3 regions of the Chryseomicrobium imtechense genome follow, and region 3 is predicted to be linked to each of the others. Evidence: riboswitches for the same ligand, from Rfam matches in the RefSeq annotation. Region 3 holds a riboswitch; each other region holds the start of a gene.

The links. A riboswitch is a leader RNA that binds a small molecule or an ion and turns the genes downstream of it on or off. The one in region 3 is predicted to bind cobalamin.
Region 1: it holds a riboswitch for cobalamin, as region 3 does, so the genes downstream of both, AB5N96_RS10165 (ribonucleoside-diphosphate reductase subunit alpha) here and AB5N96_RS09335 (ABC transporter substrate-binding protein) in region 3, are expected to answer to the same signal.
Region 2: it holds a riboswitch for cobalamin, as region 3 does, so the genes downstream of both, AB5N96_RS06800 (cobalamin adenosyltransferase family protein) here and AB5N96_RS09335 (ABC transporter substrate-binding protein) in region 3, are expected to answer to the same signal.

Annotation. Positions count from the first base shown of each region.
Region 1 covers NZ_JBGOBM010000010.1:24,493-34,776, forward strand. The annotation lists gene AB5N96_RS10150 (hypothetical protein) at 1-534, shown strand, start outside; gene AB5N96_RS10155 (hypothetical protein) at 587-1,240, shown strand; gene AB5N96_RS10160 (ribonucleotide-diphosphate reductase subunit beta) at 1,278-2,315, opposite strand; gene AB5N96_RS10165 (ribonucleoside-diphosphate reductase subunit alpha) at 2,329-4,545, opposite strand; cobalamin riboswitch at 4,676-4,858, opposite strand; gene AB5N96_RS10170 (undecaprenyl-diphosphate phosphatase) at 5,145-5,972, opposite strand; gene AB5N96_RS10175 (DedA family protein) at 5,982-6,593, opposite strand; gene AB5N96_RS10180 (lmo0954 family membrane protein) at 6,814-7,155, shown strand; gene AB5N96_RS10185 (PspA/IM30 family protein) at 7,168-7,833, shown strand; gene liaF (cell wall-active antibiotics response protein LiaF) at 7,884-8,582, shown strand; gene AB5N96_RS10195 (sensor histidine kinase) at 8,579-9,598, shown strand; gene AB5N96_RS10200 (response regulator) at 9,595-10,230, shown strand.
Region 2 covers NZ_JBGOBM010000005.1:120,688-130,971, reverse strand. The annotation lists gene AB5N96_RS06840 (hypothetical protein) at 1-557, opposite strand, end outside; gene AB5N96_RS06835 (ECF transporter S component) at 554-1,030, opposite strand; gene AB5N96_RS06830 (bifunctional adenosylcobinamide kinase/adenosylcobinamide-phosphate guanylyltransferase) at 1,027-1,431, opposite strand; gene AB5N96_RS06825 (histidine phosphatase family protein) at 1,356-1,964, opposite strand; gene cobS (adenosylcobinamide-GDP ribazoletransferase) at 1,937-2,683, opposite strand; gene AB5N96_RS06815 (bifunctional adenosylcobinamide kinase/adenosylcobinamide-phosphate guanylyltransferase) at 2,637-3,215, opposite strand; gene AB5N96_RS06810 (bifunctional metallophosphatase/5'-nucleotidase) at 3,265-4,716, shown strand; gene AB5N96_RS06805 (ABC transporter substrate-binding protein) at 4,634-5,569, opposite strand; gene AB5N96_RS06800 (cobalamin adenosyltransferase family protein) at 5,578-6,108, opposite strand; cobalamin riboswitch at 6,243-6,421, opposite strand; gene AB5N96_RS06795 (serine/threonine protein kinase) at 6,541-7,212, opposite strand; gene AB5N96_RS06790 (hypothetical protein) at 7,341-7,502, shown strand; gene AB5N96_RS06785 (hypothetical protein) at 7,554-7,787, shown strand; gene AB5N96_RS06780 (carbon-nitrogen hydrolase family protein) at 7,867-8,673, shown strand; gene AB5N96_RS06775 (MerR family transcriptional regulator) at 8,888-9,565, shown strand; gene AB5N96_RS06770 (histidine phosphatase family protein) at 9,593-10,129, opposite strand.
Region 3 covers NZ_JBGOBM010000008.1:83,293-93,576, reverse strand. The annotation lists gene AB5N96_RS09375 (YwgA family protein) at 1-13, shown strand, start outside; gene thmT (2-hydroxymuconate tautomerase) at 493-678, opposite strand; gene AB5N96_RS09365 (YwhD family protein) at 751-1,272, shown strand; gene AB5N96_RS09360 (hypothetical protein) at 1,633-1,908, opposite strand; gene speE (polyamine aminopropyltransferase) at 2,041-2,874, shown strand; gene speB (agmatinase) at 2,876-3,751, shown strand; gene AB5N96_RS09345 (YwiB family protein) at 4,121-4,540, shown strand; gene argS (arginine--tRNA ligase) at 4,537-6,201, shown strand; cobalamin riboswitch at 6,206-6,343, shown strand; gene AB5N96_RS09335 (ABC transporter substrate-binding protein) at 6,474-7,424, shown strand; gene AB5N96_RS09330 (FecCD family ABC transporter permease) at 7,417-8,412, shown strand; gene AB5N96_RS09325 (adenosylcobinamide amidohydrolase) at 8,413-9,879, shown strand; gene AB5N96_RS09320 (cob(I)yrinic acid a,c-diamide adenosyltransferase) at 9,880-10,284, shown strand, end outside.

The sequences.
Region 1 (10,284 bases), on a different contig from region 3:
GATGCGCGTTTCCCAGAAACGAAAGAGGTCCCGCTTCAAATTGAAGGCACAGAAGAAATGATTGCTATGAGCCGCGTCGTGCCTGGGAATTTTGCTTATGTTCTATACGCAGATGAAGAGCTTTATGAGATTTCCTTTGATTCTCGTTTCGACTCCAACACTACAGATGAATCTTCAACTTCTATTGTGGCGCGTAATTCATTAGGCACTGCTTATCCGGAGGTGAAGCTACAAATTGATACAATTCCTGGAAAAAAGCCTACAGAATTAGCTTCTGAGAAAGCGGCTCTTTTAGAAGAAAAGTATCCAGGCGCCACAATTGACTCCGAACTTGTAACAGAACCAGTAGTGGGTTATAAGCTTCATGCGCGTGAAGGCGACTCCCCTTCTAGTGAAGTCACTACTATCTATGTACTCGACCAACAACATGATGAATCTACTATTGTAGTAACTCAAACTGTATTTTTAGAAGCACAAGAAGGCCACGGTGCCCGTTTCTTTTCTATGCTAAAAACATTGCAAGTGCTCGATTGAGTGTAAATTTTTTGATTCAGGGAATAAAAAGTGGAAAAGGAGGCGTCGGATTATGCGAAAATCAATAGGATATGCAGCCATTCTCGGAATCGCTATGATTGCGCTCATTTATTTTCTTGCTTCTGACCTCTTCCTTGGTAAAGAAGGTGACTTAGCCGATGAGCAACAAATCGATGAAAACCTTGAACCGACAGAACAGCCACTTGCTACACCTCCTGAGGTATCCAATCATCCAGAAACAAAAGAAATCGCATTAGAAATTGAGGGTGTGCAACAAACTGTCGAGATGACACGTTTTTCAGATGAACTGAATACGTACGTTATATATGTAGACGAATCTCTCTTCACAGTAGAAGATGGTCTCTCTCAAACAATCACAGCCAAAGAAAGTCCACTAATCACGCTGACGATTGAAAACGTGCCTGACCAGACACCGCAACAAGTGGCACGAACTAGAGCCGAACAATATCGCCAAGACTTCAGTGTGAAAGCTCCTGTAGAAGTCACTGACCCACTCGGCGCACTTCATTTAGAAGGTTCTTCAGAGACAGAAGAACTCGATGTCTATCTTTTGATGAATCCAATGCAAGATGTCACTTTTCTACTAACACTTCGATACCCAAAAGGTGCTGAAGAAAACTTTGCGCCTCGCTTACAGGCTATGATATCTTCATTTCAGATGGAAGATATGCGCGAGACCGAATAAAGAGAGCCCTTGTTCACTACTGAACAAAGGCTCTTTCTTATAATTCATCAAATCCATTATCAACAACATTTACTTTTACATATTGTCTCGACTTCTGCTCAAAGAAATCTGTCTTTCCTTGATCGACTTCCTCGTACGCTTTGATCCATCGAATCGGATTTTGACGTACTTCCGGATATGGCTTCTCAGCACCTAGTTGGTTACATCGGATATTGGCCATAAAACGAATGTACTCTTCCACATCGTCTACTTCTAAACCTTCAATCTTATTCCCGATCACTTCATACGCCCAGTCAATTTCAAGTTCTGCTGCTTGTTTGAATGTTGCCGTGACTTTGGCTCGCTGTTCTGGTGTATCGAGATGTGGGTGTTCTTCCAATAACGACTGATAGATTTTAACGAACAAGTCGACGTGAAGCTGTTCATCACGGTTGATGTAATTGATCATCGTACTTGTTGCGACCATCTTTTGATGACGTGCCAAGTGATAGAAATACGCAAAGCCCGAATAGAAGAACAACCCTTCTAGGATTACATCATAAATGACAGCATCTAAAAGACCCTCCACAGTTGGACTTTCCGCAAACGATTTATAGCCTTCAACTACGAATCGATTGCGTTCCTTCAAACTGTCTTCTGTTCGCCAGTAGTCAAATACACGCTTTTGCTCCGACTCGCTGACGAGACTTGAGAGTACATATGAATAGGAATGATTATGAATTACTTCCTGTTGCGCCAAGATGATCATCAGTGCGGACAAACTTGAATCTGTGAGGTAATCAGCCACTTTCCCGGCGAAGTCTGTTTGGACACTATCGAGAAGTGCTAAAAGCCCGATGATTTTTAAAAAGGATTCTCGTTCATCTGCAGACAACTCTGGAAACTGTCGGATGTCTTGGCTCATATTGATTTCGAAAGGCGTCCAAAAGTTCCCGAGCATTTTCTTATATTTTGGATACGCCCAGCGAAAACGGACGTCATCCCAGTTTAGTATGTTCGAGGATTCTCCGTTCACGATTCCAGTCGAGCGGTTAGGTGCTTGTTCGTCTAATAGTATACGTTGTTTTAGTTCCAACTTTGTCTCCCCCTTAACTTGAACACGAATCGCAGTCAATCAATTCTATGGATGTTGATCGAACATAGTACGTAGATTTCATTTTTTGTTTCCAGGCTTCTAAGTGGAGTGCGAGTAACTCTTTTGCCTGTATCGTGTTTTGTACATAGAAGTTTAAAGATATACTCTGATCGATATGTTTCTGTCGTGCTGCATTTTGTCGAATCGTCCAGTGTTGATCGATATAGTACGCCGACTTGTAATACCATGTCGTTTCTTCATTGAGCTCTGGCGCTGTTACGGGAATCTTGTAGTCTTTCTTTTCTTCTGAGTAGCGCTTCTGGAAAATCGGATCAATACTTGCTGTCGTTCCCGCAATGATTGCAGTTGATGAATTCGGAGCTACAGCCATCAAGTATCCATTTCGAATGCCCGTCTCTCCAACCTGCTTTTTCAATTGTCTCCAACGCCCGGACGTGTAGCCACGCTTTGTAAAGTACGCCCCCTGTTCCCAATCAGAGCCTGTAAAGAGCGGATAGCTCCCTCTTTCTTTTGCAAGGTCGGCTGACGCTTGAATTGTCAGGAAGGCAATTTCTTCATAAAGTTCATCCGCCAGTTCTATCGCTTCTTTCGACTCCCAACGAATCGCTTTTTTCGCAAGGAGATGATGCCATCCGAACGTACCAAGTCCGATTCCCCTGTAACGAAGGTTTGTACGCTTGGCTTGTGGAATCGGGAGATCATTGAGCTCGATGACGTTATCTAACATACGAACTTGTATAGGAATTAACCGTTCGAGTACATCGTCTTCCACCGCGCGAGCTAAATGAATAGAGGACAAGTTACAAACGACAAAGTCCCCGGGGCGACGCTTTGTGACAATGACGTCTTCTTCAATTTTTGTCGACTCAAACGTCGTCGCTGACATGTTCTGCATAATTTCCGTGCATAAATTACTGGAGTAAATCATGCCTTCATGCGCATTCGGGTTTTGTCGATTGACCTCGTCTCGGTAAAAATGAAATGGCACGCCGGTCTCTAACTGACTTTTCATGATACGCTTCATAATATCAATGGCTGGAATCGTATCTTTCGAAAGTGCTTCATTTTCCACACATTGCTGGTATCGCGTACGGAATGTTCCGCGTCCTTCCTGCTCGTCATAGCAGTCTTCTAAAGAGAAGCCCATAAGTGTGCGTACTTCATGTGGGTCGAACAAGTACCATTCCTCACGCGCCTCTACTTTCTCCATGAATAAGTCTGGCAAGCAAATACCTGTAAAAATGTCATGCGCACGCAGCCGTTCATCCCCATTGTTTAGACGTAAATCCAGAAATGCCAGAATATCTTTGTGCCAAATGTCGAGGTAAACAGCAATTGCACCTTGCCGCTGCCCAAGTTGATCCACACTGACTGCTGTGTTGTTCAGTTGTTTGATCCAAGGAACGACACCGCTTGAAGCATTTTTGAATCCGCGGATGCTTGACCCTCGACTCCGAACTTTCCCCATGTATACACCTATACCTCCACCATATTTGGAAAGAGTCGCAACGTCGGTGTTACTGTCATAAATCCCTTGCAGACTATCGTCGACTGTATCTATGAAACAACTAGAGAGTTGACCATTCGGTTTCCCGGCGTTAGCTAATGTAGGAGTTGCCACTGTCATGTAGAGATTGCTAAGTGCCCAATAGGCGTCTTTCACTTTTTGTAACCGATTGGTTTTTTCCTGCCTATGAAGTGTCATCGCAATCATAAGCCATCGCTCTTGTGGAAGTTCTACGATTTCCCGGTTAAAGTCTCGAGTCACGTAGCGGTCAACGAGTGTTTTCAATCCAATATAGGTGAATAACTGATTACGCGATCGGTCGAGCCAGCTACTCATCTCGGTCAGTTCTTGTTGACTGTAACTCGTAATCACTTCTGCTTGATAGAGTCCGCGTGCAGCAAGTCGGTTTGCTTCTTTGCCAAACACGGTATGAACGTCTTCTACAGCTACATTTCGTTTAGTAGCAACTTGCGTATAGAGTTGTTCTTCATAGAGTGTAGCGGCGACAAATGTGTAGTACGGGTGTTGTTCATCAAGTAAATTTAATGCTTCTAGACTCATAGCGTGTAGCCAGGCGTCCTCCGCGCCTTGCGGGTGACGAATTTTCCAGCGTTTTGAGAGACGCCAAAATTCGTCTAATTGTTCAGCAGTAAACAGCTGCTTGAGTCGTTCTTCACTGCGGAAGAGGGTATGCGTCGTCATCGGAATTCCTCCTTTTTGACACAAAAAAGCGACGGCTCTCCTTTTCAGGGAAACCGTCGCTATAAACGACAAAAAAACGCGTATGCCTAAAGGCGTCTCGCGTTCCCTTCTCAATCCCCGAAGAAGGTAAAGCTCATGCGAGAACAGGCAGGTCTACTGGCTTGTGCATCTTCCTTCTGCCGTGCCTTCCCACGTTCTCACGCAGTGGCTTGTGTTGGCAGTCGTCCGCACTTACAGTTGCGGGGACAGCTCCAGTTTTTCACTGGATTCCCTATTAAACCATAGATATGGTACCTGTAACTCGCTTCATCACTAAATGTTGTGTACTTGTGTTTATTAAACCATAGATATTTGGAGAAAGGAAGTCTTGACATTTGGGAAATAAGGTCAGAAGTATGAGATTCGGGATTTGGATGGGAGTTCGGCAATTGTGTCGGGCGTTTTGGCAATTGTGTCGGAAGATTCGATGGTTATTTGCCGATTTTCGACGTCTAATTCCTTCCGTTCACCAGATGCTGATATTATGGAAACTAATTCCACGACTAACCCCACCCCAAACAAAAACCCGCTCCTTCAAATAGGAGCGGGCCAATCAGATCTTATAAAAATACGATGAAGGCTAGAACCGTTGCAAGTACCATACGATAAATCGCAAACGGTGTCAGTTTCACGCGCGCGATTAACTTCAAGAAAAACTTGATAGAAATTAATGCGAACACAAATGCACTGACAAATCCAACCGCATAAAAGCCCATGTGGCTCATATTGATTTCTTCCATGTTCGAAATCAACGATACCGCACTAGCACCGAACATGATCGGTACCGCCATGATGAATGTAAAGTCCGCTGCCGTCTTGTGGTCAAGACCAAGTAAAACTCCCCCTGAAATCGTTGCGCCTGAGCGCGAGAATCCTGGCCACAACGATAAACACTGAATCAAACCGACTTTCAATGCTTTGCCGTATGTCATGTCATCCAAAGTTGTAATACTTGGGTTTTTCGGTCCGAACTTGTCCGCAATAATCATGAAGATGGCTCCGACAAATAAGCTGACGATTACCCATTCAATCGTGAATAAATACGAATCGATAATATCTTCGAACAACAACCCTAAGACACCTGCTGGTAAAATCCCCACCAACACGTGCGCAATGTTGAAGCGATGCCCTGGAGCTGTGCCTTCCATCTTATGTAGACCCACAAGACTTAAAAGACGCTTCCAGAAAATAAACACAACCGCTAAAATCGAGCCGAGCTGAATGACGACTTTAAATGTATTCGCTGAACTCTGCCCTAAAAACTCTTTCGTCTGCAGCCACAAATCATCCACGATAATCATGTGACCCGTAGAAGATACCGGTGCAAACTCCGTCATCCCTTCCACAAAACCAAGTAATAATGCTTTTAATAATTCAATAATTTCCATGAGATCTCCTTATGAATGTTTCTTTTTCTTATTTATAAACCAAATAAACCAAGCAATGGCTACCAAAACTAGGACTACGTAGATAACATTCGAATAAATATCAAAATAGCCGACGAGCGTATGCCAATTTTCCCCGAGTGCCGCACCTACGGACACGAGAATCGTATTCCAAATCACAGTCCCCAGCGTTGTGAAAAGTAAAAACACACTAAATCGCATATTCGACATCCCCGCAGGAATCGAAATTAAACTGCGCACAAGTGGAACCAAACGACCAAAAAATACAGCCCACGGGCCAATGCGGTCAAACCAGGCTTCTGCCCGGTGAATATCTTCTTTCGTGACACGTAACCAACGACCATGTTTTTCAACGATTTTCTCAAGTCGCTCGGCATCTAACTGCAGTCCGATGAAGTATAAAATTACAGCACCCGCTACAGAACCAAGCGTAGCCACTGTAATCACACCGACAATTGTCATTGATGTCGTCGTTGTCATGAACCCACCAAGCGTCAAAATGATCTCGGAAGGAATCGGTGGAAATACATTTTCAATCATGATTAAGAGAAAAACGCCCCAGTAACCAAACTCACTGAGCCAATCGGTAATCCATTGCTCCATAATAAGCCGCCTTTGCTTTGTACTTGACCTTCGAGTCTGTTCCCGAATTCACAATACATGAAACGTCTCCTATATATAAAGGTTCCCCGAAATAGTATAGCAGATGACAAGGTGTAGTGCCTCTACATCTTAAGACCGATAGGAAAATCGGCTTAGCGCCCGTTTGGTCAAACGAAAAACCCTTCTATACTTAGACTATACAAACAAGGAGGGAAACATGATGAAAAAATTTTTATACGTTTTACTCGGCATCACTGGCGCAATCGTCGTGCTGGCCAACTTAGGCTCGCTGATCGGACTTGCCTTTTCCGCACTACTCGTTATCGGAGGACTTCACTACTTCCTTCAAAGTCAATCCACGCTTGGTAAGGTCTTTTGGGCAACTGTTGGAATCGTCGGATTACTGACAGCTGTTTCAAACATCCCAGCTTTCATCGGCATCGCAGCACTAGCACTTGTCTGGTATGCAATCCGCAAATGCAGTGACGCACCACTTACACGCAGCTCAAACGATCCATTTGAAAACTTTGAACGTGAATGGAAAACAATCAACAAAAACTAAGGAGGAACTTCCATGACAAACATTTTTACTCGACTAGCTGAAACCTTTGAACACGATGTACGCCAACTTTTCGACAGACCGAAAACTGAGCAGGAGCGACGTGATAACCCTATTCAGGCCTTAAACGTCTACGTACGAGAGGCAGAAAAACGTACAGAACAGACCAAACGATGGGTCGACCGACAAGCTCACTTAAAAGCAAAACTGGAAGAAGAACAAAAGCAGGCACAAGACTTGTTGACGAAACGCCAAAAACAATATGAACTGGCTCTTCTTACAAATGAGCAGGACTTGATTGACTTTGCGAAAATGGAAGTAGACACGTATGAAAACCGTATCCACGTGCTAACATCTAGCATTCAACGCGCGACGGATGAATTAATTATTCTAGAACGCAAGCATGAGGAAATGAAGCATAAAGTGAAAGATATGAAAGTGCGTCAACTACAACTGATGAGCACGGAAAATGTTGCAAAAGCACACCGGGACATGGATCAAGTGATTGAGGAATCATTGCACGCTCGCCCACTTGCTTCTCACGAAGAAATGGAGCGTTATTTTGAATCACCGAAAGCGCAAGAACCTGCTGAGGAGACAACACCAGCTTCGACTTTAGAAGAACGCCTGGAGAACCTATCAAAAAAGCAAGAGACAAATGAACAATCACGTGTAGAATAGAAAGCAGAGGGAACTCCCCTCTGTTTTTTCCAACGAGAGGGGGAACACAAATGACGAAAGACAACCAGACCAACCAGTACTCGCTTATTCTAATCGGCTTCCTCACATTACTTGCAGCCGAGACATTGCTGTTTGAAAACGGCTCAATCGTGGTCGTCATCATTGGGTGTGTGCTGATTTACATGGGATTACGCAGAGACAATCGCGTATTGTTTTGGATCGGTCTCGTGTTATTGTTTATCTCGGTATTCTCGATGGTCACCACGCGCTTACTACTCTTTGGAATTGTTCTCTATATCCTTTATAAAGTCTGGAAAAAGGAACCAATTCCGACTTGGGAACAACTTCACTTTTCAGATACGACAGCGGATTCACCTGTTTTACAACAACGTATGTTTTCAACTCAAGTCACCTCTTCCGAACCATACGCATGGAAAGATGTGCATATCCAAAGCGTGTTTGGAGAATATGATTTAGATCTTACGAACACAATCTTGCCAAAAGATACTTGTTTTATATCGATTCGAAAAGTAGTCGGCAAGACGACTATCCTTGTCCCATATGGCGTGAACGTTCGAGTTTACTACTCAACTATCATTGGGGAAGTCTGTGTATTCGATGAACCCGTAACACGACTTTGGAATCAGAGTTTTTATAAAGAAGACCGCAGTTCGACAGACGCGGATTCACCTGAACTGATAATTACTGTAGCTATCTGGCTTGGGGATTTGGAGGTGCTGCGCAAATGAGACAGTTTACAACGCTGTTCCTTGGCTTTGCACTGCTTTGGCACCTTCTCCTCGTCAGTTTATTTGTCGTTCTGTGGGGAACGCCTACTTTTGAAACATGGGCTCCACTCTATGACATCACATTTGCAGACCTGCCACTCGCGTTTTGGCTGAGTTTTTCAATTTTTGCATTCAGCTTTTTATCCTATTTATTCGCTCGCCAAAGCACGCGGAGTTTGGATCGATCTGTTCAAACAGGACTTGTTTCTCTTTATGAAGGAGATGGATTCCCGAAACGTTTACAACCAAACTTTAGTAAACGTCTAAACGAGGCGTTTGAAAAAACCTCTCATCTTCTGGCCACACAACGAAAGACACTCACACGAATTTCCGAGCAAAAAGCAGATTCGCAAGCGAAGCTCATTCAAGAGCGAGTGGTAGAAGAGCGCCAACGCTTAGCTCGTGAATTACATGACTCGGTTTCTCAACAGCTGTTTGGTGCATCGATGCTCGCTTCTAGTATGGTGGAACTCGAAAATCCGCCGAAGCGCAGTATGGAACAATTGGAGCGGGCTATCCACCAAGCGCAACTCGAAATGCGTGCCCTTTTGCTTCACTTACGCCCGGCAGGATTGCATGACCGGACGCTAGCAGAAGGCCTGGAGGAACTTTTAGAAGAACTCCAACAAAAAGTACAGCTTCAACTGAAATGGAAGTTAGACCCTGTGAAGTTAACCAAAGCTTCTGAAGACCATTTATTTCGTATCGCGCAAGAGACTTTGTCTAACACACTGCGTCACGCGCAAGCAACAGAGATGGAGATTCGCTTGATGGATCAACCCCAACTCGTGATTTTCCGGGTACAAGACAATGGAGTAGGATTTAATTCCACGCAGCTAAAACCAGGTGCATATGGATTAGGAAATGTGTATGAACGTGCAGTAGAGATGGGTGCTACAGCAAAAGTCGTCTCTGTCCCAAACCAAGGAACATTTGTTGAAGTTCAAGTACCAAAACGTCAGGAGGAAATCCAATGATTCGAATATTGCTCGCAGACGATCATGAAATGGTCCGTATCGGTGTCGCTGCGTATCTTCAAGCGCAACCCGATATGGATGTTGTAGCAGAAGCCTCTAATGGTCAAGAAGCCGTGTCTTTGGCTCTTGAACATAAACCTGATGTGATTTTGATGGATATGGTGATGCCCATTCTAACGGGTGCAGAAGCGACTGCTGAAATTGTGAAAGCTTGGCCGGAAGCTCGCATCATGATGGTGACCAGTTTCATTGATGACGACAAAGTGTACGCTGCTCTTGAAGCGGGTGCTGTCAGTTATCTTTTAAAAACCTCAAAAGCTTCTCATATCGCAGAAGCCATTCGAAAGACTTATATAGGTCAAGCGGTGTTAGAACCAGAAGTGACGACAAAAATGATGCAACGTATGCGCTCTCCTCAACATGCGTTACACGACTCCCTAACCGAGCGTGAAATGGAGATCTTACTGTTCATGGCAAAAGGCTTAAGCAATCAAGAAATCGCCGATCAAGCCTATATCACACTCAAAACAGCCAAGACACATGTGAGCAACATTTTATCAAAACTCGATGTACAAGACCGGACACAAGCTGTTATTTATGCCTATGAACATCAGCTCATTTCTCGTAGTTAGACGTTTACGTTTGACGGAAGAGTGGAAAAGTGAGGAAAGACTTGACGAATTGGA
Region 2 (10,284 bases), on a different contig from region 3:
AAACGAGACAGTTCTGCATCGACACCAGAAGAACCACACGGATGACAATACGAAATGGAATCCGAAAGTCGTGCCAAATAAAGCTCTTTTAGTGCAACAACTTCAGTTGGGGTGTTTAAAACCGCTTGTCCCACCAAGGGTTTTCCGATTAGAAACCAGTTGCCTGGTTGCTCGACAGGTGTCAGTTTTTTCTTTGTCTGATACCAACATTTTTTCTGTCGGCTTCCTATAATTTGTACGGAAATTCCTGACTGTAATGTGGTCATGTTCGACTCTGTTGATCCGGCAATAGGAGGGCAGTCTAGCCCAATGTTTTGGAATAATCGTTCGATACCGAGTTTATAGAAATTCCAAGCAGCATTTCCCGTAAAATTGATTACGACAATTCGCTGCGCTTCTGCCTCAACACACCATAATTCTAATAAAGCCACTCTTGCTGCCATTTCCGCGACTAAACTCTCACTCGCACTTAGCATATCTCCAGGTTTTTCACCAATTCCCGCAGAATTATCAACACCCATCCACAACTCGTTGCCTAAAAAAATTGCATCTCTCACCGAATCATCTCCTGTCGTCCTGCACGTTTTACTAAAGGTGACGCAATAGAGGCAAGCAAGCAGTTGATTGCTGTAGCTAATAAAAGAAGAGGAGCCAAAGCGCTATAAAGAGCGGGACTGATCAGAAAGTAGAATGGAAGAGGCGCAAGAAGGCCTGTAGCCAACGTAACCCATATATACCCGAGTAATTGTCGGTTTCGTCGGACAAACCATCCGAATATCAGGACTATTCCTACCATTTCGAGTGCTACGATGAAATGAAACGGCCCAAGTGGAAGGCCGCCACTGAGTGCTGACACGATGTGACCGATGCCTGCAATCGCTCCTGCCCATAAAGGACCAAGAAATACCACACTTAAAAGTGCAGGGGTCAAATCAAGGGCAACGCTACTAAATGGACCAGGTAACTTAATAAGTGCACCGATTCCGCAAAGAGCCACAAAAAGTGCGGCTAGTGTAAGCTTTCTCGTCATTCCCATAGTGACACTCCTTTCTTCATTTCATGTAGTCCGTACCAGATTTGTGTCACAGAAGTGGCCTCTGCGACAAGGTATTGTGTGATTCGCCCTGATTCATCACGCAATACACGATCTTCTTTTTGTAAAGGGACAATTCCCCGGGAAATATCTTCAACAATCCAGATGATTGTTTGGTTCGAAGCAGCAGATTGTAAGGTATCTAGCCATTCGGATCTCTGTTCTTTTGTAAGAGGAAATAACGCCGCTTGGATACCATCAAAGACAAGTACATCTTTTGTATGATCGAATTCTATTTCATCTGCATGAATCCATTGAACTGTTACATCGTTTCTTTCAAGATACGCGCGAACAAAGGCTCGCTTGCCGTGATAGGCACCTCCGAATACGATATGCATGACCAGCTCTCCTTTTTTTCTAATGTGAAGTGAAAAACTGTGGTGTGCCCAGCAACTGCTTGCTGGAAAGGCGTTAGAGTAAACCAAGACTTTATTAATCGAATCACACCACCGTGGACTACTAAAATCAATGGACTATCTGAAGTGTCTAGTAAATTAAACAAAGCTTGATGTACGCGTATTTCAAACTCGCAAAACGATTCACCCTTTGGTGGTGTGGATTCAAGTGGTTGATCAATCCAGTTTCTATAAGCTGTATCGAACTGCAAATCTGCATACGTCTTTTGTTCCCAGTCACCAAAATGCAACTCCCGGAAGCTTGCATCTGTATGTACTGTGCTTCTTGGAAAATAAAGTGTTGAGGTTTGAATGCATCGAATCAAGTCGCTGGAATAGACCTGAATCTCCTGATTAGTGAGTGAAGGAACTTCTGCATCCAAAATTTCTTGATCTGTCCACCCGATATACTGTTTTTGTTGATTTCCATAAGTTGGTAGATGTCGCATTATAATAAGATCAACAAGATGAGCCATACGACTAACTCGCCTCCTTCTATAAATGCCCCACACATATCACCGGAAGCTCCACCAAAATGCTTTCTCGTCCAAACTTTGAAATACCAAATCCCAATGAAAAGAACCGCAACAGGTGCACTGCTAACTGGAATCAATACAATCAAAGTAGCCAGAATAAAGAGTTGGATAAATGTCAGGGGAAGGAATGAGAAATGTTGTCTGAAAAAATGTGCCATGCCGTGTTCTTTAGATGGATTTGTTCCAACTAAATACAACACCATTCCACACCGAATTAAAATCGGAATCACTAGCCAGTAAAGTATGGAAAGCTCTAAGCTTATCAACTGCACGTAAATTCCGAACCGCATCAGTAACGAGACACCAACTGTCATCGCACCAAACGCTCCCACACGAGGATCTTTTAGTATTTCCTGACGTTTTGCTTGGTCTTTGTAAGAAAAATAAGCGTCTGCAGTATCTGTCAGACCATCTAAATGGAGACCACCTGTAAAGGCAAGATGCGCTGCAACCAACAAAGCTGCAAGAAGTGCGACATGAAGCTCATTCGATAAGAGTGTATAAAGTCCGAAAAGAAGTGTTCCTTCAAGCAATCCGATGAGAGGAAAAACGGCGAACATTGAAGTGATAGACCGTTTTGTCATAGGCAAGGTGGCTTTAACAGGAACGCTACTAAAAAACTGTAAGGCAAGTGGCAAGCCACTGAGTAGTTCTTTCATCTTGAGGCTCCTTCCAGACCTTTGGGATTCCAAACGTCACTTCTATGCTGCAGTCTGACTCTGCTACAATCCATTGATGAAGTTCGCCGAGCCACTTTCTGTATTCCTCCGTTTCCGGGTATACGGATGTGGGCTCGTCAAATACCTCGTTCGACACTAAAATGACAGGGGTCCCAGTCTTTTTCCACATCGAAATTTGTTGTTTCAATGAAGCAACTAGTGTTGTTTTGTCGACATTCTCAAACCAAAAATTGCCGAGCCATGTCGTCAAGCAATCCCACAAAATCGGCTGTTCAGTTGGAAACGGTCGCTCGAGTGGCGTGAGGGCATCGCGGACTTCGATGGTTTCCCATGCGACCCCACTTGACGTTCGGAGCCGCTGGTGATGTTGAATGCGTTCCATCATCTCGGAGTCGGTTGCTTGTCCAGAAGCGATATAAAGAGGGGGATAGGTGGTTATGAGGGAAGTGGCCAGTTTTTCTGCAAACTGACTTTTTCCACTGCGTGCGCCGCCTGAAACAAAAATAAGCATAGAGATTCCTCCTGTGGTTTTGTATACTACTCGTCAAAGAGGTGTTGAAATGATCAAGATTGCAGTGATTAGTGATGTACATGGTGAAGAGCGACAGTTTAAGCGTCTTGCCCATGAACTGGAAGAAAAACAACCGGATCTCATTATCGACAATGGAGACTTTTTCTATGGAAGTCCGGAAGCTTTTTATTACGAGATGATGAAGAAACGGCCACCAATTTTGGATCTAGCAAAAGAATTGATTTCTGTTGCTGTTCCTGGAAATCATGAATTCACACATTCCTATCGAACATTCAAAACAGCACAAAATGATATGCCCTATGAGTGGATTTGTGCCAACGTATCTGGCTTTATACCCTATGTAGTCAAACATATCAAAGGGATAAAACTCGTGATTATTGGACTAACGACGCCACTTATTCGGGAGTGGGACGAGACTAGTGAGCTTAGTCACCTTGACATTCGTAACCCGGTGGAAGCTTTGAAAAAATGGATACCTTCTATTTTAGCTAGTGAGTCACCTGATCTACTAATCGTTAGCTATCACGGTGGTTTTGAACGAGATCCAGATAGTGACTGGCCATTTCACGGTGCTGAGAGTGAAAATGAGGCGCTCCGAATCGCGCACGCTTTCCCTGAAATTGATCTATTGATCACAGGTCATCAGCATCTGCGAATGAATACTGAGGTCAATGGTGTACACATTGTTCAACCGGGATCTCACGCAATTGGCTATACCGAAGTGATGATTGACACAGAAACTGCATCGAATCAGTTCTCCAGTGCGTTTCGTACAATTGAAAACAACTTGAACGAGCCGACGGAAGCAGATGAATGGCTTGATACAGTCATTGCCGAGTGGCCACAGGATACTCGGTTTTCCGGAATGCTTTCATCCAGACTGCATAGGCACCCATTTCATGACTTGATGCATGAAGTCTTTCAACTAGCGACAGGTGCTCAGTTGACCGTATTTGAAATGCCCTATCTAGAAAATGGCGGGTTCTTTGGTTCTATTACGCGCAGGGATGTCTTGCGTCACACACCACATGCAGCACCTCTCCAGATCATCGAATTGACGGGAAGTCAGGTCAAAACTTTACTTGAAGAAAGTGCCGCTGTATTTACTGTTCATCCAAAAACGGGTGTGCCCTGTTTTTCATCTGAAATCAGAGAACTAGCACCCGCTCCGTATGTACACGATGTGTGGGGTGGAATCGATTATACGGTAGATATCACACGTCCTGTTAGCAAACGTATCACACAGCTCCAAATTGGAGGGCGAGATGTTTTTGGTGATGAGCGCTTTGAAGTCGCCATCAGTCGCTATCGTCTAACTGGCTATGATTTTCCTCTATATACAACTGCTCAGGTAGTTCGATCAACGAACCGTACGATTCCGGAAATCTTACTTGAATTTATTGCGCAAACAACTCTGGATACACCGTTTGGGCAGCAAGCTCAACAGCCTCACCGATCCGAGTTGCAGGGCGACTCATAATATCGCTATCTACTTGATAGATGGCTTCGTTCTTTACAGCAGTGATAGATTCCCATGCTGGGCGACTCATCAATTCACCAATTGGGTCGTCCACATAGTTGACCGTCGTCAAAATAACTTCTGGATCTTTTTCAATAATACTTTCGCTCGAGACATTGAACCAGCCAGTTTGATCTGCAAAGATGTTTTCAATTCCAGCAGCTTTTAAAATCTCTTGTTGGAATGAACCTTCTCCAGTTGACCAGATATCTGGAGCAGGAGAAATTTCAAAGTACACGCGTTTTGGTGTGTCGAGGGTTGCTACTTTTTCTTTCACGCCTGCAATTTGTGCTTTGATTTCTTCTATTAATTCTTCACCACGTTCTTCAGCGCCCACTACAGTTGCAATTTGTTCGATGTCTCCGTAAACATCTTCAAAAGTAGAAGCGGTTTCGATAACAACCACTGGAATGCCTGCTTCTTCGAGTGGAGCGATTTGCAAGTCATCGCCAATTGTATACGCAATGACAACGTCTGGATCCATTTCAATGATGCGCTCGGCATTAATCGTCATCGAGTCGGAGATGCGCTCGATGTCTGCTGCTTCTTCCGGGTATGTATCAAACTCCGTTACACCAATCACTTTTTCACCAACTCCTAGGTCAAAAAGGATTTCTGTATTACTTGGTTGAAGAGAGACGATGGTTTCAGGTACTTCTGGAAGTATAATATCTTCGCCACGGTCATCTGTCACGGTGTATTCAGTAGTTTCCTCTGTTTGTTCGTTTGGTGTTTCAGTTGCATCTGAAGCTTGTTGTTGGCAGCCAGCTAAAACAAGTGTGAGAAATGCTGCTGCAGAAAGCCATTTTTTCATGTGAGTATTCATCCTTTTCCATATGATTTTGAGTGAAAGACGATTTCTTCGATTCCTTGGTTCTGGTTTACGGCGACGGCTAGCACGAAGAAGACGTTCGCGAGTAATCCAAGAAAGGAAAATAACAATTCATCGACAGGACGTTCTTGTGACACCTTATGCAATGCACGATAGGACTTTTTTGCTTCACTTCTGCAAACATGAAGCAGCGCGGCACCCTGTGTACCTTGTGGAAGGTAGAAGTTCTTCCAGTCATCACGACGTTCGATATACAGATCATAAATGTCATCCAACCACGCAAGGTCTTGTTCGGTGATAGCCATGCGACCTCGAACTGATCCGTTCAGGTGGTAGGCAAGCGGTTGGACTCGTTCTAAAATTGCGATTTCCTCGCGTTGCTCTTCAAGCCGAAGGACGGCAATAGCCTCCCCAATTCGAGTTGTCAGAGAGTCTGTACGAATCTCGTAATCAACAAGGCAGCTCTTTTCACGCATAAATGGATAGCACGAGTAGCGGGCTTTTGATGTAGTTTTGGTCATAAATCTCCTTTCCATTTTGGGTAGACGTTCCTTATAATCAAAAAAGCTGCCTCCGAAGAGACAGCTGAGAAATGGAAACGTTTCACAAAAAAGAAATGAAGAAAGTCTCCATTTCCCAATCCCCGAAGAAACGTCTGAATCGGTTTTGTTCGGCAGGTCTTCTGGCTTGCGTCATCCTCTGGCTCCCTTCCCATGCACGTGCACAGTGGTTATTGAGCTTTCGTCAGCATCACAGTTGCGGGGACAGCGTTAGATTTTCACTAACTTCCCTTTTAAACTACATGTTGTAGTACCTGAACAAAACATCCACAAAATATTGAATTAGTAACTCGAGGATAAGTATAGCACTAGGCTGAATTAACTGTCACTATGCTTTTTTATATGAATGAAAAAACCTTCCATCAAAGTTCGAGATGGAAGGCTCTACTACACTTATTTTTTTATAAAAAATCGCACTACTTTGTTCGCAAAGTCCTCATATGAAAACCCTTCAGAACGGTTGTTGTACCATTTTCGAACCGTCTCTACGATCCAAAACGGCACTGCACGCCCCTCAAAAAGATGATAATAGTCTTCATAACCACGCTTCAAATCTTCCCACCGATTGTCATTACCAGGTAGCACATACTCCGATACATCAATTATTTTTGCGCGGCCGTCTTGTAATAAAACATTTTTAAGATGGATATCTCGAGGGTTTAAACCTTTGCTCCGAACATACTCTCGTGCCTTCTCTACATCCTCAACTGCTTCTTTAGGAATCGAAATACCTTGCAGAATACAGTCAAAAAACGTAATGCCTGGTTCATAACTTACTACTAAGACAGAGGCAGTAGCGGCGTAGCACGTCGGAAAATACGGAGAATCGCCAAGTTGTTTATAGACCTCAGCTTCCACCGCGATTTTTTCCCTCTTTTCGTTCGCATACACTTTAAACGCATATTCCGGTGTCTCAGAAGAATGAAAGACAGCTGCGTCTGTTCCCACGCCAATGCATCTCATGCCCTCAGCGAATCCAAGAACTGTAACAGGCTCATTATTTGGGTTGGCTGTTATTTGAATTGTGGAAAGCGCGTTAAGAGTAGACTCCAAGTTTTCATTCATAATACAAGCACCTTCCTTTTTCGTGATGTGAAATTTAGACGACGAAATCCGTGAAATGTTGCAAGTGCCCTGACACAAACTATGCATCTGCATACACTACACTAATGATACGTGAAAGGAATGACTTGATGCACCATTATAACTCATGTCCTGAGCCACTTGTGTTAAACATTGAAGAAGCCACTCTTGAGAATAAGACGTTTCGAACCGTGATATGGACGGGCCATTATTTACAGCTGACAGTGATGAGTATTCCGGTATGTGAGACAACCCCAGGGGTTATTTCATAAAGCAAATATGGTAAACTTAAAGCACCATATTCTGTAAAGGGGAGAAGGCAAATGGGCGCTATCTATGCACTCGTAGTATTTGGACTGGTCGGTTATATTTTGTACAAAGTTCTTATCAAAAAATCTGTTCCACCAAGCACGTTCTCACCTGTCGATGAGTTCACGATGGGCATCAAACCCGATGTGGATCAAAAATTTCCGCTTGAAGATACACGACATTCAACGCCGTATGAAGAATCAATTGAAATAGCAGAGCCTTATCAGAGAAACCAAGATAAGCTGTAATAGAATTACGACCCTGGAGGGATTCGCCCCCCCGACCGATGGCATAGTGTGACGAAATAGAGTGGAAAGGTGTGAGTTGGTGAAAGTAGCAGTCATCCAATTGAATTCGAGACAAGATAAACAACAAAATTTAAAAAAAATTGAGAGATTCATTCGAGAAGCAGCAACCGCTGGAGCAGAACTCGTATCTCTTCCCGAAAATTGCAATTTCTTAGGGCAAGATGCTGAAAAGATTCATCCAGCAGAAGAAATTCCTACTGGGCAAACAACCCAGTTGTTTCAACAGCTCGCAAAAGAGTTGAACCTTTTCATTCATGTCGGCAGTATAACCGAAACCTATTCTGATACGAAGTCCTATAATACAAGTTATGTTGTTTTTCCGGACGGAGATCTTTCGAGGCGTTACCGAAAGATTCATTTGTTCGATATTGATATTCCAGGTGTATCTACACACAAAGAGTCAGATTTTTTTGAGGCAGGATCAACTCTTGAAACTGTGGAACTTCCGTTTGGCAAAGCTGGCCTAAGTATCTGTTATGACCTTCGTTTTCCGGAACTTTACCGGCAGTATGTGAAACAGGGGGCAAAGATTTTGTTTGTTCCCGCAGCTTTCACACGTTATACGGGCATGCTTCACTGGGAACCACTTCTTCGTGCCCGCGCTATTGAAAATCAATGCTATGTGATTGCGGCGGGTCAGCACGGGACGTATCATCCTGGGAAAGAGTGTTTTGGTAATAGTATGATTATCGATCCGTGGGGAGTAGTGGTGGCAAGGGCTTCCGAAGGAGAAGGTGTTACGATTGCCGACTTAAAATGGGAACTCGTTGAGTCTGCACGGACAAACATCCCAGCACTGACGCATATTAGAAACGATGTCTATTGATTATATGAATACTGGTCTAGATAGAAATCGCACGGTAGAATAAGAGTACACATTTATTTCATCACAAACAGAGGAGTTCTATTGTGCAATTATTTTTATTGGTAGTGTTCGTAATTGGTTTTTTAGTAGGTGGTTCATCATTTCCTGGACTTTTTGTTCTTGAAGTGGGAGGGCCATGGTATAGAAAACTTTTAATGTTGGTATGTTTCACGGGTTGTTAAAGCCAGCGACGGTTTCAGAAGCTGGCTATCGTCTATATTCAAATTTCGAAGTGGATCGCCTTCAGCAAATTCTGTTTTTTCGAGAACTTGAATTTCCGCTACAAGTGATTGCTGAGCTAGTAAATTCTCCAGAGTTTGATGACCTTTCAGCATTTGAAGGTCATAGGGAGTTGCTTTTGAAAAAACAGCAAAGAATCGCGGAAGTGCTTGAAACTCTTGATAAAACAATCGAAGCGAAACGAGGAGGAACGAGTATGACGAACGGTGAAAAATTCACAGGGTTGAAAAAGAGTTTACTTGAAGACAATGAACACCACTATGGGGAAGAAATTCGAGAAAAGTATGGCGATGAGCTGGTGGATGCGAGTAATGCGAAGGTGATGGGCTTATCAGAAGAATCGTTTGCAGAGATGCAAGCAGTGGAGCAAAAGATTTTTGAGACACTAAAACGAGCAGCTAACAATCACACTGTCGAATCTGAGGATGCAAAGGAACTGGTTGCACTTCACAAATCCTGGCTCAGTTATACATGGCCACAGTATACAGCCGATGCCCATAAAGGCTTAGGTGAAATGTATGTGGCAGATGAACGGTTTGCTTCCTATTATAATCAACATGCACCAGGAGCTGCGGAGTTTTTACGTGCCAGCATTGTTCGTTGGGCAGAGTGAATTGATGAGACAACCCCAGTGGTTGTCTCATTTTGTAGCTAAATGTACTTTAGAGCTACTTCCTTGGCTTAGTTTATAAATGGCAGGGTTAGGCATATTACGCCATCCTTCAAAACCAAAGTTCGTATCGAGTGAAGTGAGTAAGAGGGATGCTAGATTTCCGTGAGTAACAACTACTACGAAGCTATTATCTTCCACTTTGATTTCCTTCAAGCATTGTTCAATACGATTTAAAGCTTCAGCACTAGACTCTCCGCCTTCAAATTTTAAGTTAAAATTATTGAATGTCTCTTCCAGTTTTTCCATCCAATCTGGTAAATCTGATGAGCTCAAAATTCTTTCTTGTAGACGAGCGTCGAGGTGAATAGGAATATCAAAATGTTTCGCAAACGGTTCAATCGTTTGAACAGCTCTAAGGTACGGACTAGAAATGATTTTCGAAACCGAATAGCTTTCAAGATGCTGGCTAAGTTCTTTTGCTTGTTGAAAACCTTCAACAGTCAGTGGAGCATCAGATTGTTGCCCTGTTGCTGAGCAGTGTCTAATTAAAAGTAAGTTAGTCATGAAAACTCCTTTCAAACTTCATGAGATTCCTTCAGGTAGTCCTCTTACTTTGTTCAACTTCCATTATATCCAGAATTTTCTCCTCTTGACACGTAAGATGGGACGCTTTATTCTATGTGTAACCGGTTACACATACAGTGATTTTAGAAGGAGGC
Region 3 (10,284 bases):
GAATAACTGTTAAATTTAGATGTGGAGCCGACTGTTCAGAAATTGTGCAAGATGACAGCGTGGGCCGTGAAGCGCTCTTGGCTTTATGGACCGCGATGGCATCTTGCGGGATTTCTAGGAGGCGCAACTCGATTCCACTTAGATGTGGAGAACACCGCTCTAGAAAACTACTTGTACTCAATCTCTGGCGATTGAAATAGAGAATGTATCTGGAGAGAGTGTTGCACTCAACTCAAGTTAGAATAAGTAATTCGATTCCTCGATTCCAAGTTTAGTGAAAACGAGTTGGAAGCAGTTCCCAAAAGGTACCTGGTACCCAAACAATTCCAACACAATTTATGAATATCGAGAATACAACGCAGGAATGCGGGTTTGCAGTGCATATTTGATGAATAATCTTGAATGTCTGAATTGTTTCTGGGACAGGTACCTAAAAAAAGACAGCAAATTCTCTTGTTCTAAAAGAATTTGCTGTCTTTTGTTGATTCTAGATTACTGGTCAGAAAGGCGTTTTCCTGCAACAGCGTAATGGTTCTTCGGCATTTCTTCGATGAACACGACAACTTTCTCAGCAGGTGCATCGACAGTTTCTGTCACTGCAGCAGTCACACGCTCAACTAAAGCTTTTTTCTGTTCTTCAGTGCGACCTTCTAACATTTTCACGGTAACGTATGGCATATTTCTTCCTCCTTTTGCGAAATGTTCTGTATACTAATAGCTATCGTACCATAGAGGAAGGAGCGAAGCGATATGCCAGATGAGCAAAAACCAAAACAAAAAATAGGCTTCACCATTATAAAAAACGACCCAACAGACGGCCACAAAGGCTACGGGATTGGTTCGTTATCACTTGAAAATGTTTCCCCCGTAATCGTCGATGTAGAAGAGGGGGTGGCCCGCGTTGAAATCGGAGCGATGCATGCACGCAGTGATACGGAGCGCGGGATCAAATTCACAACCAACCGAGAAGACTCAGCAGGCGGGAAACCGTACTGGCTCGTGTGGGTAACAATTGACCAGCTTCCAGAAGGCCCATATTATGCAGGAATGGCGTCGTGTGAAATGGTGATCAACCGTGAAAAGCGCCGTGGTTATAAGTTGTTAGCAGATCACGTGAACCGAATGGACAAATCGATGAAACGCAAATTTATGCTAGAAAATTTGGACGAACGGTCAAAAGATATTTTGCGTGATTTCTTAAAGTCTCACGATGAGCAGATGTGGGAAAGAAGTCCAGAAGAATTGAAACAGGCACTTGCAAGTTCTGACTAAACTGTGACAATTTCAAATCCGGTTGAATTTCGGCACTAAAGAAAGTAAAATGAGTTTAAAGCTTACGTAACTGTAATGCTAGGACACGACGCTCTTTTACCAGCTTGCATACCCGTACACGCTCGTAAAAGCAGGCGTCACGCCCCCGAATGGCCGGAAACCATTTGGGGGTTTTTTATGTTTAGATGTGGAGCCGACTGTTAAGAAATTGTGCGAGAAGACAGCGTGGGCCGTGAAGCGCTCTTGGCTTCATGGACCGCGATGGCTTCTTGCGGGATTTCTAGGAGGCGTAACTCGATTTCATTCACCATTCGGTGCCTGTCACCTTTTTCCAGTGGTTCCCAAAAGGTGACAGGCACCTCACGAAAACGCCATTGGAAGGTAAGGGGACATGTCGTCAAGTTCTATCCAATTCCGCCTTTCTTCACTGTAACGTGTCGTGACGGGCGTACCAAGGGAGTCCGTGTACGTGTTGGCAGAAGGGACCGCAAGTATCGGTGGGCCGAGCAGTTGCGCATAAAACCATAGGCAGCCGTATCCACCAAGCGCGATACCAAATAGGAACAACACGGCAAGAAGTCCTCGTCGAAACCAGGACTTTTGTTTCTTTCTTCGGCGTAGCTGCGCACGTTTCATAGACGTTTCCCTCCCTTTCCTCTAGTATGGAAAGGGAATGGACAGATTAAACGAAAAACAGTTGCACTTTTTGAAAAAACCTGTATAGTTTGTCTGTATTTTATTTTTTCAAGCTTGGAAGGAGATAGATAAATGAGCGGAAACTGGTATACAGAAAAGCAGACCGAAAACTTTGGAATTATGATGAAGATAAATAAAACGTTACACGTTGAACAGACGGAGTGGCAATTCTTAGAGATGGCGGAAACAGCAGAGTGGGGCAACATGTTGTTCCTAGATGGCATGGTCATGACGTCTCAAAAAGATGAGTTCGTTTATCACGAAATGGTGGCACACGTGCCATTGTTCACACACCCAAATCCTGAGAACGTATTGGTTGTCGGCGGTGGAGACGGTGGAGTAATCCGTGAAGTGATGAAGCACCCGAAAGTGAAAAAAGCAACGTTGGTTGATATAGATGGAAAAGTAATCGAATACTCAAAGAAATACCTTCCGGAAATTGCTGGGGAACTTGATAACCCACGCGTCGAGGTCATCGTTGGTGACGGCTTCATGCACATCGCAAAATCGGAAAATGAATATGATGTGATCATGGTCGATTCAACAGAGCCGATGGGACCTGCAGTTGACCTGTTCACAAAAGGTTTCTATGCTGGAATCCACAAAGCCTTGAAAGAAGACGGTTTGTTCGTGGCACAGTCCGACAACCCTTGGTTCAAAGCGGACTTAATCAAGCAAGTGCAAAGCGACGTGAAGGAAATCTTCCCAATCACAAAGCTCTACACGGCAAATATTCCGACGTACCCATCAGGTCTTTGGTGCTTCACAATCGGATCGAAGAAACATGATCCATTGAACGTGCCGGCGGAGCAATTCCACGACATCGACACGAAGTACTATACGAAAGAGCTTCACACTGCAGCGTTCGTCCTACCAAAATTCGTGAAGGATTTAGCAGGTGAGTAAGATGAGATTTGATGAAGCATATAGTGGCAACGTTTTTATTAAAAGCAAACAAGACTACGAGAACGCGCAAGCCGTAATTTACGGAATGCCTATGGACTGGACAGTTAGTTACCGTCCAGGTTCTCGTTTTGGCCCACAGCGTATTCGCGAAGTGTCAATCGGTCTTGAAGAATACAGCCCGTACCTCGACCGCGAGCTAGATGACGTAAACTACTTTGACGCAGGCGATATCCCACTTCCATTCGGAAATGCGGAGAAGAGCCTTGAGTTGATCGGTGGCTTCATTCGTCAACTACTCCAAGACGGCAAAGTCCCAGTCGGAATGGGCGGGGAACACTTAGTATCGTGGCCGGTCATGAAAGAAGTCGCAGCGGTTCACAAAGACCTTGCAATCATTCATATGGACGCGCACACAGATTTACGTGTGGACTATGAGGGAGAGCCTCTTTCTCACTCGACACCAATTCGTAAAATCGCTGAACATATCGGGCCGCACAACGTCTATTCATTCGGAATCCGTTCTGGAATGAAAGAAGAGTTCGAGTGGGCAAAAGCGAACGGTATGGAAATTGCAAAGTTTGAAGTATTGGAACCACTGAAAAAAGTGTTACCAAAACTTGAAGGTCGCCCGGTATACGTGACGATCGATATCGATGTCTTAGACCCAGCGCATGCACCGGGAACGGGCACAGTAGACTGCGGTGGTATCACGAGCCGCGAGCTACTTGCTTCGATCCACGCAATCGCAAACTCTGGCGTCAACGTGGTCGGCTTTGATTTAGTTGAAGTGGCACCAATCTATGATTCATCGGAGCAAACAGCAAACACGGCTTCAAAATTGATTCGTGAGATGTTGCTTGGGTGGATAAAAGAGTAAGAGTTCAAAACACGGAAGTCGAGGTATTCTCGATTTCCGTGTTTTTTCGTGAGATCACCGCTTTAAAAAATCAATCGTAATTGGAAATAGTTCCTAAAAGGTACCTGGTACACACACAACTTCAACACAATTTATTTTTATACATTTTTTAACTTGATAGTGCGAGTTTGCGCTGCATGAATGGTGAATAATCATGAATGTCAGAATTGTTTGTGGGACAGGTACCTAAAAAAGCGTGAAACTCTCCCAGGAAATAGCGTTCTGGCTGTAGGACTCCCCAAACAACACTCCCACCTTCACAATCTCCCCAATCTCCCGTATACTAAAAAGGTTATAGAAATAACCAAATACCGAAAAGAGGGCTTGAGAATGACCGAACAGGCAGGGATTCCGATTCAGCTGAAGATTGTGTCGACCTTCAAGCATCCCGGAACAAAAATGACCCAGGAATACCACCGGGCAACTGGCTCGATGTATTACAAACAACAAAAACGCTTCTTACGGTTTGAAGAAGTGACAGAAGAAATCACCCAAACCCTCGTTAAATTTGAAGGGTCCGGTGGCTACATCCGACGGCGAGGCGTCGCGGATATGCGAATTGAGTTCGAACTTGGACAAAAAACAAAAGGGCACTATACAATGCACGGTCATACGATGCCGCTGGAAGTATTCACGAGTCGAATCATCCATACAGAAGGCCACGACCGCATTGAATATTCTCTTTATCAAGACAGTGAAAAAATGGGCGATTACACAATCGACTATCATTATACGGAGGTAACCGAATGAATGCAGTAGAACAACTTCAACAATCCATTAAAGACGCTCTTCAAAAAGCAGTCGACGCGACAGGTCTAGCAGGCGACCAGTCGGTTTCGATCCACTTAGAGGCCCCTCGTGACAAAGCAAACGGGGATTACGCGACAAACGTTGCTATGCAACTCACAAAAATCGCGAAGCAAAACCCGCGTGCTATTGCTGAACAGATTTTAGAGAAACTTGAAACAGAAGGAACATCGATTGAATCTGTTGAAATCGCGGGACCTGGTTTCCTAAACATCCGTACAAAAAAAGACTACCTGCAACAAGTCATCAACACAGCTTTTACAGCGGGTACGGCATTCGGTCGCTCAGACACTGGGGAAGGCGAAAAAGTACAAGTCGAGTTTGTCTCTGCGAACCCAACAGGCGACTTGCACCTCGGCCACGCGCGCGGAGCTTCTGTAGGAGACTCACTGTGTAACGTTCTTGATTTCGCAGGCTATGACGTGAGTCGTGAATATTACATCAACGACGCTGGAAACCAAATTCACAATTTGGCGCTTTCGTTAGAAGCACGCTACTTCCAAGCGCTCGGGCAAGACCGGGACATGCCGGAAGACGGTTACCATGGACAAGATATTAAAGACATTGCGGGGGAACTTGCAGCAAACGACGGGGACAAATACGCATCTCTATCGGACGAAGAGCGCTATGAATTCTTCCGTAGCTACGGGTTACAAAAAGAACTTGAGAAATTGCAACAAGATCTAGCAGACTTCCGCGTGAACTTCGACGAGTGGTTCTCGGAGTCTTCACTTTATAAAAACGGCAAAATTGACGTGGCACTGGACAAGCTTCGTGCGAACGGCCATATCTACGAAGAAGAAGGCGCGACCTGGTTCCGCTCGACAACATTTGGCGATGACAAAGACCGCGTACTGATCAAACAAGACGGCAGCTACACATACTTGACGCCAGACCTTGCGTACCACGAAGACAAGATCAACCGTGGTTTTGAAAAGCTGATCAACATCTGGGGTGCAGACCACCACGGCTATATTCCACGTATGAAAGCAGCCATTCAAGCGCTCGGCTATGACCGCGACACGTTAGAAGTCAGCGTCATTCAAATGGTGCAATTGTATAAAGACGGCGAGAAGATGAAGATGAGCAAACGTACAGGGAAAGCTGTGACGATGCGTGAACTAGTAGAAGAAGTTGGGCTCGATGCAGTGCGTTACTTCTTCGGTATGCGTTCAGGCGATTCACACATGGACTTTGACCTTGACCTGGCTGTTTCTCAGTCGAATGAAAATCCTGTCTATTACGCACAGTATGCACATGCGCGTATCTGTTCGATCTTGCGTGCAGCAGAAGAGCACCAAATGGCCCCATCCGTTGAAAACTTGTCCTTGTTAACGGACGAAAAAGAGATTGACTTGATGAAAAAAGTGGGAGACTTCCCACAAGTGGTGGCAGATGCAGCGAAGCTTCGTGCACCGCACCGCGTGGCAACGTACATTCAAGAACTAGCTGCACAGTTCCATAGCTTCTACAATGCCAACAAAGTATTGGACCCAGAAGCAAAAGACTTGTCACAAGCACGCCTTGCACTGATTTCGGCTACGCGCCAAACGATTGAAAATGCACTGAAATTATTAGGGGTTTCCGCTCCAGAGAAAATGTAGTACGCTAGACACAACACAACAAGGTGCTCAAGTAACGGATTGCTTGAGGTAAAAGGGAAGCTGGTGAAAGTCCAGCGCGGTCCCGCCACTGTAAGCGACATCAGTCGTAAGCCAGGAAACCTGCCTTGTTGAATGCGCCGTGAACCTACGAGGATGGGTTGGTGTAAGTCGACTATGCCTTTTTGCATGCTCTAGCCGATTTATACCTATTTTCACCCGTCTTTCCGTAGAGGAAGGCGGGTTTTTTACATACACAGAAAAGGGGAAAGACAATGAAAAAATGGGTAGGTTCACTTTTAGCAGCCACTTTACTACTAGGGGCATGTACAAACGAAGAAGCAACTGAAACTCCGGAGACGTCAACAACTCCGGAAACAGAAGATACAGCATTTCCACTCACAGTTACTGATGCAGTGGGCAATGAAATTACCTTGGAAGAAGCACCAGACGCTATCATCTCGATGATTCCGAGTAATACGGAAATCTTATTCGCCTTAGGATTAGATGAAGAAGTCGTAGGGGTCACAGATTACGATAACTACCCAGAAGCGGCAACGACGAAAGAAAAGATCGGCTCATTTGAATTTAACATCGAAGTGATGACCGCTCTCCAACCCGACCTCATCCTTGCACATGAATCGAGCTGGTCGTCAGCAGAGGCAGGCTTGCAACCACTGATCGACTCAGGTGTACAAGTATTTGTCGTTGACAATGCAATGAGTTTTGATGAAACGTACGAGACCATTCTCGACATCGGAGAAGTGACGGGGAAATCAGAAGAAGCTGATCAAGTCGTTGCAGATATGAAAGCGCAAGTAGAAGAAGTAGCGAGTAAATTAGAAGCGGTTGAAACACCGAAAAAAGTTTTCTTGGAAGCATCGGGGGACCCTGAAATCTACACAGCAGGCCAAGGTACATTGAATCAAGAACTACTAGAACTTATCAATGCAGAAAATGTTGTAGCGGACCAAGAAGGCTGGCTGATGATGAACTCAGAAGAAATCATCTCACGCAACCCAGATGTCATCGTCTTGACGTATAACTACATGGAAAATGCCGTGGATGCTGTGAAAGCACGACCTGGATTTGATCAAGTGACAGCAGTGCAGCAAGATGCTGTCATAGAAGTGAATGAAGATATTACAACGCGTCCGGGACCGCGTCTTGCACTGGCTCTTGAAGAGCTTGCAAAGGCTGTCTACCCGGAAATTATGAATGACTAGAAGACCTCTTGGCTGGATTGTATCGATCTTGCTGTTAGTCGCTTCAATCTGGCTCGGTGTCTCGATTGGTGCCGTCCAGATTCCAGTATCCACTTTATGGGGAGGGAGCGAGGATGCAACCGCCTCAACGATTGTCTGGAATATCCGGATGCCGCGTGTGTTTCTCGCAGCCCTTGTCGGAGCTAGCTTAGCAGTGGCTGGAGCTGCATTCCAGGCATTATTGAAAAATCCACTTGCTGACCCGTACACACTCGGTGTCTCTTCCGGCGCGTCAGTCGGAGCCGTGGCAACCATCTTTTTTGGATTGTCCTTACCTTTTTTCGGAATGTTCACATTACCGCTACTCAGTATGGTCGGAGCGGTTGTCACACTCATCGTCGTGGTTTCATTCGCCCGCATGATTGACCGCTCACTGCGGATGGAAACTATCATTTTGACAGGGATTATTACGAGTTCCTTTTTCGGTGCCATGATTTCGCTCATGATCGCTCTAACTGGCGAAGAATTGCGTCAAATTATTGGCTGGCTACTTGGGAGTGTCGCTATGCGAACATGGACACACGTGCAAATGATTGTACCGTTCGTGGCGATTGCGGGTACATGGCTTTTGTTCCGAGTGCGGGATTTGAATGCTCTACAACTTGGTGAAGACCGCGCGCATCATTTAGGGGTCAATGTCGCGCGCGTGAAAAAAGAAGTCCTCGTTGCAGGTTCCATGTTGACTGGGGCAGCGGTAGCAGTTTCGGGAACGATTGGATTTGTCGGTCTGGTCGTGCCGCACATGGTCCGGCAATTATTCGGTGCTGACAACCGGCACGTGTTGCCACTCAGTATGATTAACGGCGCATCCTTGCTCATTTTATGTGACTTGGTGGCACGCACGATTATCGAGCCGACCGAGCTGCCAATTGGTGTCATGACCGCATTCATAGGGGCACCTGTATTTGCGTGGATTTTCTTCCGCCAGCGACGAAAGGGCGTGAACTAGATGTTACGAGTCGAAAAGATTTCCGGTGGTTACGCCCATCCTATTGTCCATGATGTCTCGTTCACAGTAAAACCTGGGGAAATCTTAGGGATTCTCGGTCCGAACGGAAGTGGGAAGTCGACACTTTTGAAGCTTGTCAGTGGACTGCTCTCTGCATCCTCTGGGAAAGTCTCTATCGAAGACAAGCCAATGACATCTTATAAACCAAAAGAACTCGCACGCAAGATGGCCGTGCTTCCGCAATTGCCGCCCCAAAGTTTTGGGATGACTGTAAAAGAAGCGGTGTCGCTTGGACGCTACCCGCATCAACAAGGGTTGTTCTCAAGCTGGAAGACAGCGGATGAGGAAGCTGTCATGGAGGCCATGCAGATTACCCAAGTTGTACCGTATGCGTATCAAGAAATTACGACATTATCGGGTGGGGAGCAGCAACGAGTATTTGTCGCACAAGCACTTGCCCAGCAAGCGAATCTTCTTCTTCTCGATGAGCCGACGAATCACCTAGATATCGCACACCAAAAACAATTGCTTGATACGTTAAAAATGCATGTACAAACGCAAAATACAGCCGTCGTCAGTGTATTCCACGATATCAACCTGGCTTCTCTTTATTGTGATCATTTGTTGCTACTGGAAAAAGGCCGCGTGTCCGCCTACGGAGAGCCACATGAAGTTGTAGAAAAAGCGACACTCGAAACGGTCTATGAGACACGTCTAGATGTCGCGGCGCACCCGGTTGAACCTAAGCCGCAGATGACTTTATTGCCAAGTGAAGTGGAAGGCTCAATTTCCTGGGTTCGTGCCACGGACGTGCTCGTGACCGAAAACGCCATTGTGCTTCACAAGGAGCGTCCACTTCGGGTAGTGTCCTCAGCAGTTTTGAATCCGGGTTTTGGCTGGTACCGCACAATCGTGAATCGGCAAGTACCACAGACATACAACGTCAATGATGTCGAACAGGAAGTGAAGCAGTTTGCGCGGATGCGTCATTGGATTCCAACAGAGACCGTCATGCAACTCACAGCAGTAGATGTAAGCGGAGCAGCTATCAAAGAGTATGAAGCGTCATTTGGATCACTCATCATCATGGTCACCGCGGGCATCGGAAACGCTCTCGATGTGTCACGGGCACATGAAGTGCAGTCTCTACCAGCCATTGGTACAATCAATACATGGATCCTCGTGAACGGAAACTTGTCTGATGAAGCGTTTATTGAAGCGATGATGACAGCCACAGAAGCGAAGACGAAAGCTCTTGCGGAAGAACAAGTCTTGGATAAACGCACTGGGACGTTAGCGACGGGTACGCCAACAGATAGTCTTGTGGTCGCAGCCACCCAACAAGGAGAGAACTTACCTTACGGCGGCCCAATCACGGAACTCGGAAAGTTAATCGGAAAAGGCGTCGTCGACTGTACGCGCCAAGCGATTCGTTCTTACAAGCAGGTACAAGGGGAGGAAAACTAAATGAAGATTTACACGAAAACAGGGGACAAAGGGCAAACCAGTTTAATTGGTGCGCGCGCAGATAAAGACGATCTACGAATTGAAACGTACGGCACGATCGATGAAGCCAATTCTTTTATCGGCAAAGCTGTTACGGAACTTAATGCGGAATTATTCAAGGACATTCTTGAAGATTTAGAAGCTATCCAACACGAACTTTTTGATTGTGGTGGTGATTTAGCCGTTGTAACAAAAGTCCGGAATTATAAATTGACAGAAGAACCAATCGAAGTTTTAGAAAAGCGTATCGACCAGTTGATGGAGGAAGGGCCGGCACTCGAACGGTTCATCTTACCAGGTGGAACTTCTGCTGCAGCGACTTTACACATCGCGCGAACAGTTGCGCGCCGTGCAGAACGTCAAATG